3 regions of the Succiniclasticum sp. genome follow, and region 2 is predicted to be linked to each of the others. Evidence: a T-box and tRNA genes for the amino acid it is inferred to sense, from the RefSeq annotation. Region 2 holds a T-box; the other regions hold tRNA genes.
The links. The T-box of region 2 lies ahead of ACZOWY_RS03820 (valine--tRNA ligase). A T-box ahead of a tRNA ligase gene usually reads a tRNA of that ligase, here a tRNA-Val.

Region 1: it encodes a tRNA-Val, which carries the amino acid that the T-box ahead of ACZOWY_RS03820 (valine--tRNA ligase) is inferred to sense. The anticodon was not compared.
Region 3: it encodes a tRNA-Val, which carries the amino acid that the T-box ahead of ACZOWY_RS03820 (valine--tRNA ligase) is inferred to sense. The anticodon was not compared.

Annotation. Positions count from the first base shown of each region.
Region 1 is NZ_DBMCWA010000001.1:179,954-183,090, forward strand. It holds gene truA (tRNA pseudouridine(38-40) synthase TruA) at 1-723, shown strand, start outside; gene rplM (50S ribosomal protein L13) at 912-1,349, shown strand; gene rpsI (30S ribosomal protein S9) at 1,369-1,761, shown strand; tRNA gene ACZOWY_RS00910 (tRNA-Val) at 1,844-1,920, shown strand; gene ACZOWY_RS00915 (hypothetical protein) at 2,028-2,483, shown strand; gene ACZOWY_RS00920 (MFS transporter) at 2,653-3,137, shown strand, end outside.
Region 2 is NZ_DBMCWA010000005.1:13,897-17,033, forward strand. It holds gene ACZOWY_RS03820 (valine--tRNA ligase) at 1-1,625, opposite strand, end outside; T-box leader at 1,739-2,081, opposite strand; gene ACZOWY_RS03825 (cation diffusion facilitator family transporter) at 2,517-3,137, shown strand, end outside.
Region 3 is NZ_DBMCWA010000015.1:48,167-51,303, reverse strand. It holds gene ACZOWY_RS09370 (LemA family protein) at 1-476, opposite strand, end outside; gene ACZOWY_RS09365 (polysaccharide deacetylase family protein) at 745-1,596, shown strand; tRNA gene ACZOWY_RS09360 (tRNA-Val) at 1,720-1,796, shown strand; gene brnQ (branched-chain amino acid transport system II carrier protein) at 1,932-3,137, opposite strand, start outside.

The DNA.
Region 1 (3,137 bases), on a different contig from region 2:
ACCATCTGCTACGACGGAAGCAATTACTTTGGCTTCCAAAGGCAGACAAGGGAAATAACTGTACAACAGATACTGGAAGAAAAGCTGGCGCGCATCTGCGGTGAGCCTGTAACCGTTACCGGCAGCGGACGCACAGATGCGGGAGTGCACGCACGCTGCCAGGTGGTTTCCTTTGCAACAGGGGGAACGATTCCCACAGCAAACATGCCGCGGGCGCTGAACAGCATCCTGCCGGAAGACATCCGGGCGTTGCGGGCTGAAGAAGTACGACCGGGATTTAATGCCCGGAAGGATGCCTGCAGGAAAGAATATGAGTACCGCATCCGCTTTACACCGGAACCGGATCCGTTTACGCGCAACTATGTGTGGCAGATGAAAGAAATGCCGGACGTGGAGAAAATGAATAAAGCGGCTGCCCTGATTATCGGTACGCATGACTTCAGCGGTTTCCAAAGCACCCGAAGTACGCAGGTTTCTCCGGTTAAAACGATTGACACATCCTGCTGGGAACCGGAAGCAGATAATACGCTGGTCTATCATATTGCAGGCAACGGCTTCGTATATCATATGGTGCGCAACTTAGTCTGGTCCATGGTACAGATCGGGCTGGGGAAAAAGCCGCCGCAGGCCATGGCAAAAGAACTGACGCAAAAGCGGGGGGGATTTGAAAACGCACCTGCGCCGGCGCAGGGGTTGTACCTGGCAAAAGTTGAGTACGAATAATTTTTACAAAAAACCTGTGAATCATGTTGACAAACACTTCAAAAGTGATTAAAATATATTTACGTGATTTTGCGCCCTGAATTCGATTAGCCCCGATGAAAGGAATGCAAAGACTCATCATCACATTCACGTTTTCTATTTATTAATATGTAAATGCTTCAAGAAATATTCCTGGGAGGGACATTGAAATGAAATCTTTCATGGCAAACCCGTCCAATATCGAACGGAAATGGTTCGTAGTGGACGCCACTGATAAAACGCTGGGCCGTCTGGCCGCGGAAGTTGCCAAAGTCCTGCGCGGTAAACACAAACCGACCTTTACCCCGCATATGGACACCGGCGACAATGTAATCATTGTAAACGCTGACAAAGTAGTTCTGACCGGCAAAAAGCTGACCCAGAAGACCTACTTCCATCATACCGGTTATCTGGGCGGTGACCGCTTTGTATTGGCGAAAGATATGCTGGCCAACAATCCGGTCCGCATGGTTGAGATCGCAGTACGCGGTATGATTCCGAAAAACCGTCTGGGCGACCAGATTTACAAGAAACTGCACGTATATGCTGGTCCGGAACATCCGCATGCAGCACAGCAGCCCGAAGTATTAGAAATCAACGTACGGTAATCAGGAGGAGGAAAACATCATGGCAGAAGTAGTATACAGCGCGACTGGTCGTCGCAAATCTTCCGTTGCCCGTGTCCGCCTGGTACCGGGTGAAGGCAAAGTGGTCATCAACGGCCGCGAAATGAATGATTATTTTGGTCTGGAAACCCTGAAGCTGATTGTAAACCAGCCGTTGGAACTGACCGAGACAAAAGACAAATATGATATTCTTGTAAACGTAATCGGCGGTGGCTTCTCCGGCCAGGCCGGTGCTATCCGTCATGGCATCAGCCGTGCCCTGTGCAAAGTGGACGAAGAGTACCGTCCGGCACTGAAAAAAGCAGGCCTGATGACCCGCGACCCCCGCGAAAAGGAACGTCGCAAATACGGCTTAAAGAAAGCCCGCAAAGCTTCCCAGTACAGCAAGCGTTAATTGTTGCGATTTGCAAAAAAATTCCCTGCAATCAAAAGGTTGCAGGGATTATTTATTTGTTGTATAATATATTTATAGTATTGCGCGGATAGCTCAGCTGGTCAGAGTGCCGTCTTGACATGGCGGAGGTCGTGGGTTCGAGCCCCACTCTGCGCACCAATTGATATTTGAACATCGAACTTATGGCAAAGTTGTCTAATGACATATGTTAAAAATTTAAACATATGTTAAAATAACAAATTATTAGTATTGGAGGAAACGTTAAGATGAAAAAGTTTTTAATGACGTTGCTGTTATCATTAACAATTAGTGCAAGCTGTTTTGCTGCGGGAGCTGCAGGACGTTTCAATGCAGAAGAAAAGGCCGCGGATGCGTTAGTAGCTGCTCTTACCGGTGGTGAGACGACATATGCACAGGTCAGCAAAAGCTTTAGTCGGGCGTTGAAAGAGAAGCTTACCGCAGAAAATTTTACTGCCGTCCAAAACGGAGTAAAAAAACAAATCGGAACGATTAAAAATACTAACCTGGTTCTCCTGAACAAGCAATACGATTTGCAAAAGGGATATAGCGGAGTGGATGAACTGGTATATTTCGGTACTGTATCAAAAGACAAATTCGCAAGAATTTACATTTCCTTTGTGGAAGAAAATGGATCACCGAAAGTAACAGCGTTCCAGGTAACACCGATTGAACCGCAGAAAACCGAACCTGCCAAAAAATAATTTGAAAAACTGAAAATGTAAATTATCACCGGACGTTCCTTCCGATGGAACGTCCGATGTTTTTTACATGAGTATTGTTACTGAGCGTACACAACGGAAAGATTCAGTGATATAATTTAAATGCAGAAAAATCATTTTTGCAACCTGTTTTTCTGGGAAGTGTTGCTGTATGGAACGGTGGAAGCGTAACGTATATATATGCACACTGGCAGCTTTTATCACGTCGGTCGGCATGAGCCAGCTGGCGCCTATGCTGCCGCTGTATATTCAGTCGCTTGGTGTGGAGGATACAGGCGAAGTAGCACGATGGGCCGGTATAGTCTTTGCCATGAATTTCGTCACGCTGGCCATCTTTTCACCAATCTGGGGAAGGCTTTCTGACCGGTACGGACGCAAGGTTATGTGTCTGCGAGCCGTCATCTGGCTGGCTGTTATCAACTTCGGCATGGGCATGGCGCAAAACGTATACCATCTGGTGGTACTGCGCCTGCTGCAGGGAGCGCTGAGCGGCTTTCTGGCTACTGCCATTCCTCTCGTTTCCTCAGAGTCTCCAACCCATCGGGCAGGTTGGGCTTTGGGGGTGTTTTATACAGGACAGATCAGTGGTACGCTGATTGGCCCGCTGCTGGGGGGTTGGTTGTCGGAAACCGTAGG
Region 2 (3,137 bases):
ACCTGCAGCGGATCAATACCGTTTCCCAGGGATTTGCTCATCTTGCGGCCCTGCTCGTCCCGCACCAGGCCGTGGATGAAGACCCGGTCAAAGGGAATGTCCTTCATGAATTCCATGCCCATGATCAGCATACGGGCTACCCAGAAGAAGATGATGTCGTAGCCGGTCACCAGTACGCTGGTAGGATAGAACTGTTTCAGGATCTCCGTCTTTTCCGGCCAGCCCATGATGGAGAAGGGCCAGAGGGCGGAACTGAACCAGGTGTCCAGGGCGTCTTCGTCCTGATGCACGTGGCCGCCGCACTTCGGGCATTTGTCCAGATCCGTGCGGGAGGCAATCTCCGCGCCGCAGTCGTCGCAGTACCAGACAGGAATCCGGTGGCCCCACCAGATCTGGCGGCTGATGCACCAGTCGTGCATGTTTTCCATCCAACCGAGGTAATTCTTGGTAAAACGTTCCGGCACGAATTGGGTACGCCCGTCTTTTACGCAGTCCGTTGCGGCTTTCAGCAGCGGCTCCATCTTTACGAACCACTGGGTGGAAATCAGGGCTTCGATAGGTTCGCCGCAGCGCTGGCAATGGCCTACGGAGTGAGGGCAGTCTTCAATTTTTACCAGCAGCCCCAGCTCATCCAGGTCTTTCACAATATTTTTACGGCATTCATAGCGTTCCTGACCTTCATAGCGTCCGGACTCTTTGGTCATGATACCGTCTTTATCGATGACCACGATGGCTTCCAGGTTCTGCCGCAGGCTCATCTCATAGTCGTTGGGGTCATGGGCCGGCGTGATCTTTACCGCGCCGGTACCAAATTCCGTATCTACGTAATCATCCGCAATAATGGGAATCTCCCGGTTCATGATCGGGAGCAGGATCTTTTCGCCTACCAGCTTGCCGTACCGCTCGTCTTTAGGATTTACCGCTACCGCTGTATCGCCGGGGATCGTTTCCGGACGGGTGGTGGCGATGGTCAGGTACTCGCCTTCCCGGCCTACGATGGGATAATTGATATACCACAGATGGCCTGCGTCATCCTTGTGTTCCACTTCGATATCGCTTAACGCCGTATTGCAGTTGACGCACCAGTTGGTAATGCGGGTGCCGCGGTAGATCAGCCCTTTTTCATATAAGGAAACAAACACTTCCCGTACTGCCCGGGAGCAGCCTTCGTCCAGCGTAAAACGGATCCGGTCCCAGTCGCAGGAAATGCCCAGGCATTTCAGCTGGTCGATGATCCGGTTGCTGTACTGTTCTTTCCAGGCCCAGACCCGTTTCAGGAATTCTTCCCGGCCCAGGTCATAGCGGGTCAGGCCTTCGTTCTTTTTAATTTCTTCTTCTACTTTAATCTGGGTTGCCAGTCCGGCATGGTCGTAGCCGGGGAACCATACGGTATTGTCTCCCATCATCCGGTGCCAGCGGATCAGGATATCCTGCAGGGTGTTGTCCAGGGCATGACCCATATGCAGCTGTCCCGTAATATTGGGAGGCGGAATTACAATGGTAAACGGCTTCCTGTCCGGGTCCGGTTCCGCATGAAATAATTTGTGTTCTTCCCAGAACTGATACCATTTTTTCTCCACCGACGCGGGGTCATAGGTTTTGGGAATGTTGTGCTCTCCTGCCATGTTCTTTCCTCCTGTGAGCATATAAATATAGTTAAAATTTTTGCTTACCAGATTCAGTATAAACCTGATTGAACAGCAACTTGCTGAAAATAAAAAATCCTGTTGCAACATTGCAACAGGACGAATGACCGTGGTACCACCTGAATTCTCCGTCCATACGGTTCAGGTGAAACACAGCATCTTCATACGCAAATACGGACCGGCCGGTATTTGTGTGATGCGCTGTCCGCCTGATCATGGACAAAGCTCTTATTGATTACGTAACGTGTAACACGGAAACGCTTACCCATACAGCAGCACGAAGAAACTGATTTATGTTTCCTTCAGCAGTTGTGCCTCCACACTTCAGCGTCCCGGCTCCCGGGCTACCTTCCGGCATTCCAACCAGGCGATTTCCACCAGCCTCGCCCTCTCTTTGGATCTTTCTGCCGTACTCCTCCCGTTCCCGGCCTTTTCTTTAAAAAATTGTACTTTTTTAGTTTATCAACCTCAGGTAAGGCTGTCAAGCACTATTTTAATCCGCAGAACAAAATCTTCACAGCCGTTCGGGCGTATATGGCACAAAACAAAAAATAATTTATAAAAATTTTACATTTTTCCTGATGTATGCACCATGCGGCGAAGCCGATGCTAACTGGCGTTAGCGCATGTTAACAAGATAAAAATTCCTATTGACAAATCCGGTTCACGGCCTTACTATTATCGTTAATATCCGGAAAGGCATATTCGTTCCACTGCCCCATGTTGCATCTGCCTGATAAGGATACACTGATGAAACGGGTTTATGACTGCACGAAGTCATCAGCGCTCTCTTATTTTCTACAGCAACGGGCAGCGTCCGGCGTACGCAGCATCATAAAACGCCCTATTATCATTTAAAGGAGTGTTTTTATGAAATCACTGCATGTTACTTCCAACCGTGAAAAGATCGCCATGCGCATTTCCTGGTACAGCATTGCGGTCAATGTATTCCTGTCCCTGGGCAAATTCGTCGCCGGTATCTTCGGGCATTCCGCAGCCATGGTCTCCGACGCCATCCATTCGGCCTCGGACGTGTTCGCAACGTTTATCGTCATGGCCGGTATCAAAATTTCCGGAAGAGCGTCGGACGACGACCATCAGTACGGCCATGAACGTCTGGAATGTGTGGCCTCCATCCTGCTCTCTGTGATCTTAGCGCTGACCGGTCTGGCTATCGGCTATGCCGGCGTCGAAAAGATCCTGAACCAGGATACCGAATCCATAGCCATTCCCACATTTCTTCCGCTGGCCGCCGCCGTCATTTCCATCGTGGTGAAAGAAGCCATGTACTGGTACACCCGCCATTACGCGCTGATGCTGGAATCCGATGCGCTGATGGCAGACGCCTGGCACCACCGCAGCGATTCCCTTTCCTCCATCGGCAGCTTCATCGGTATTCTGGGCGCGCGCATGGGCTACCCCATCCTGGATCCTATCGCCAGTGTGGTGATCTGCCTGATGATCTTACAGGCAGGCTATGAAATCTTCACA
Region 3 (3,137 bases), on a different contig from region 2:
GCCGTGAAGCCTAATGCCCTGGAAAACAGGGAATACGGTAACGATTTGATTTTTGTATTATAACTCTGTACTGCGTCATTGTAATCCTTCCGGGCTACCGCAATACGGTTTTCGGTGCCGGATAATTCGTCTTGCAACTGCCGGAAGTTTTGATCCGCTTTTAACTGGGGATAGTTCTCCGCTACCGCCAGTAAACGGGACAGGGCACTGTTCAACTCCGTATTGGCCGCCATCTTGTCCCCGGCAGTCTTAGCGCCTGCCATTTTTGCCCGGGCATCGGACACTGCCTGGAACACTTCCTTCTCATGGGACGCATAACCCTTCACCGTATTTACCAGATTGGGAATCAGGTCGCTGCGGCGCTGGAGCTGATTATCTACCTGGGACCACTTGCTGTCCACATTTTCCCGCGAAGAGACCATGCCGTTATAAAACCCGAACATGGAGCCTACTGCCAGAACAACGACTAGTAACATACTTATTAAAGTGCTCACGAAAATACCCCCTGTCGTAACATGTCAATTGCCGGATACATATGTATTGATCAACAGACATCAATGTATAATTAATTATATCATATTTTCCCGCGCTTCGATGCCCGATTTAAAGTTACCCGCAGTAAATTATTATGTAAAAGAATTACGATCCCTGTCGATTGTTTATCTTAACAAGGTTGAATTTGAGAAAAAGGTATTGTACAATAGATAAAGCTTATTATCAAATGATTGCGGAGAAGGTATTACAGTGCGCTCTAAAGGGTTTAAACCGCTTATTATAATTGCAGGGTTTATTTGTTTAAGCATCTGTTCTTTTTCTTTAGCTCATTACCTGGGCTGGCTTGCGCAGGATTCCGGTTTGCTGCCTGCAATTGCCCGAGCCGTTTACGGACCAGATGTACGGCAGGAAATGACTCGCCTTAAGCGTGCAAAAGAACTCTCTCCTGAGATCCCGGTAATTACAGTCCTTTGCTATCATGAAGTGACACCCGACCGGGAAGATGATTGTATGAATGTAAAGCCGGAAGTATTCCGCCAGCATATCCGGGAATTTAAAGAAGCCGGATACTCGTTTATCGATGTAGGCGATTTGCGGCGCTATGCCAAAAGTCCTGTATCGTTCCCTGAAAAGACCTTGCTGATTACTTTCGATGATGGGTATGCAGACAACTATAAGTACGCCTATCCGATTTTACGGGAGGAACAGGTACCGGGTACGTTCTTCGTCGTGAGCAGTACTATCAACAAAGACAACCGGCTAACCGCTGACCAATTGCGCGAGATGCTGTCAAATGGTATGAAAGTCGGCTCCCATACTGTAAATCACGAAATCTTAACGAATATGAATACAGAAGAGGTTGATTTCGAATTACGGGAGTCCAAAAAATCTTTGGAAAAAATTTTGGGGGATCCGGTTTATGCTTTGGCCTATCCCACCGGTAAAACAAATGAAGCAGTGCTAAACAAGACTAAAAAGTATTACGACATGGCATTTCTGGCTACAGTTTCGGCAAATCAAAAACAGACTTTGTTCACATTACAGCGCTATGGCGTATTTAGCTGGAATAAACATATAGAATCTATTTTTAAAAACAGATAGCGTCCAAAAGGCGATACCCAATTATGTGTACTTTATAAATTGAATATAATTTTTTTAAGTTTTTCAAAAAAAACTGGTAATTCTTTAGAAACAGGTGTATAATAGCATACGTAAATTACATTTGCTCGGATAGCTCAGTTGGTTAGAGTGCTGCCCTCACATGGCAGAGGTCCAGGGTTCGAGCCCCTGTCCGAGTACCATGAAAAACTTATCCCGGAAACGCAGTCCATGCGTTTCCGGGTTTTTGTTGTACGAACATATTACGATAGATATATTGTTGGATGGTCCATTACCGCTGATCCGCAGGCACTTACGAATCCCGCACACAGACCACTTCAGCTTTTCACTTTATCCCAAATAACACCCACCGCAGCACCCATCACTGCCACGGTAAACCAGCCAAATCCTTCCTTATACAGGGGCACCGATGCCAGTATGCTTTCCATGGGAACCGGAATCGCTGCAGCCTTCAGGCCTTCCACGATGGCAAACAGGGTGACGATCCACATGGTGCAACGGAACACGCGTTTATTACCGCCGAAGCCAAACACATTCAGCATGGCCAGCGCAATCATTACCGGATATAAGAAACAGAGGATGGGGATTGCCATCTTGATGATCATATCAAGTCCGAAATTGGAAAGGGTAAAGCTAATCAATGCAATCAAAATACCTAATGTTTGTTTGGAAAGTCTTCCGTTAAAAAGAATATGGAAATAGTCGGAAATGGCTGCTATCAAACCGATACTGGTAGTAAGGCAGGCCAAAATAATGATAGCCGCCAAAATACCTGTACCGCCTGCGCCCAAATATTCATGGGCTGTTGCCACCAGAATACCGGCACCGTTAGAAAATTCCCCTGACAGATAACGGTGCGCTTCTGCCCCCGCATAGCCCAAAAAGTAATAAATTAAAGCCAACAGTCCGGCAGTGATCAATCCTGCCAGAAGGCAGATCCTGATCAGTTCTTTTTTCCCCTGAATACCGAAAGTTTTAATAGTTGTCAGTGTAGCCGCACCAAAAAGGAAAGAAGCCAGAAGATCCATGGTATTGTAACCTTCCTGAAAACCTTTCAGGAAGGGGGCCTGCAGATATTCCCCCTGGGGGGCGTCCGGTATAAAGGTCGGAGCCAACATCACTTTTACAAAAAGAATGCCCAGACAGACCAGAAGCGCCGGAGTCAGCACCTTTCCCAGCCAGTTCAACACTTTGGATGGATTGTTGGCCACATAATAACTAAACGCAAAGTAAAGCGCCGAATACATTGCCATCTGCCATGGTTCAGTTGTGCCGAACAGCGGCTTGATGCCGATTTCATAACTGAAGGCAGCCGTACGGGGAATGGCAAACAGAGGCCCGATGGACATGCTGGAAAGAAACATGATAATTTTCGCATAAGCAATATTGACCGGAGCTGCCACTTCTGTCAGGTCTGTACCGCCTGTCATAGCAATAGCCAGCACGCCCAGGATGGGAAGGCCCACGCCCGTAATGCAAAAGCCCAGCGTAGCAATATTCAGATTGCTGCCGGACAAATAGCC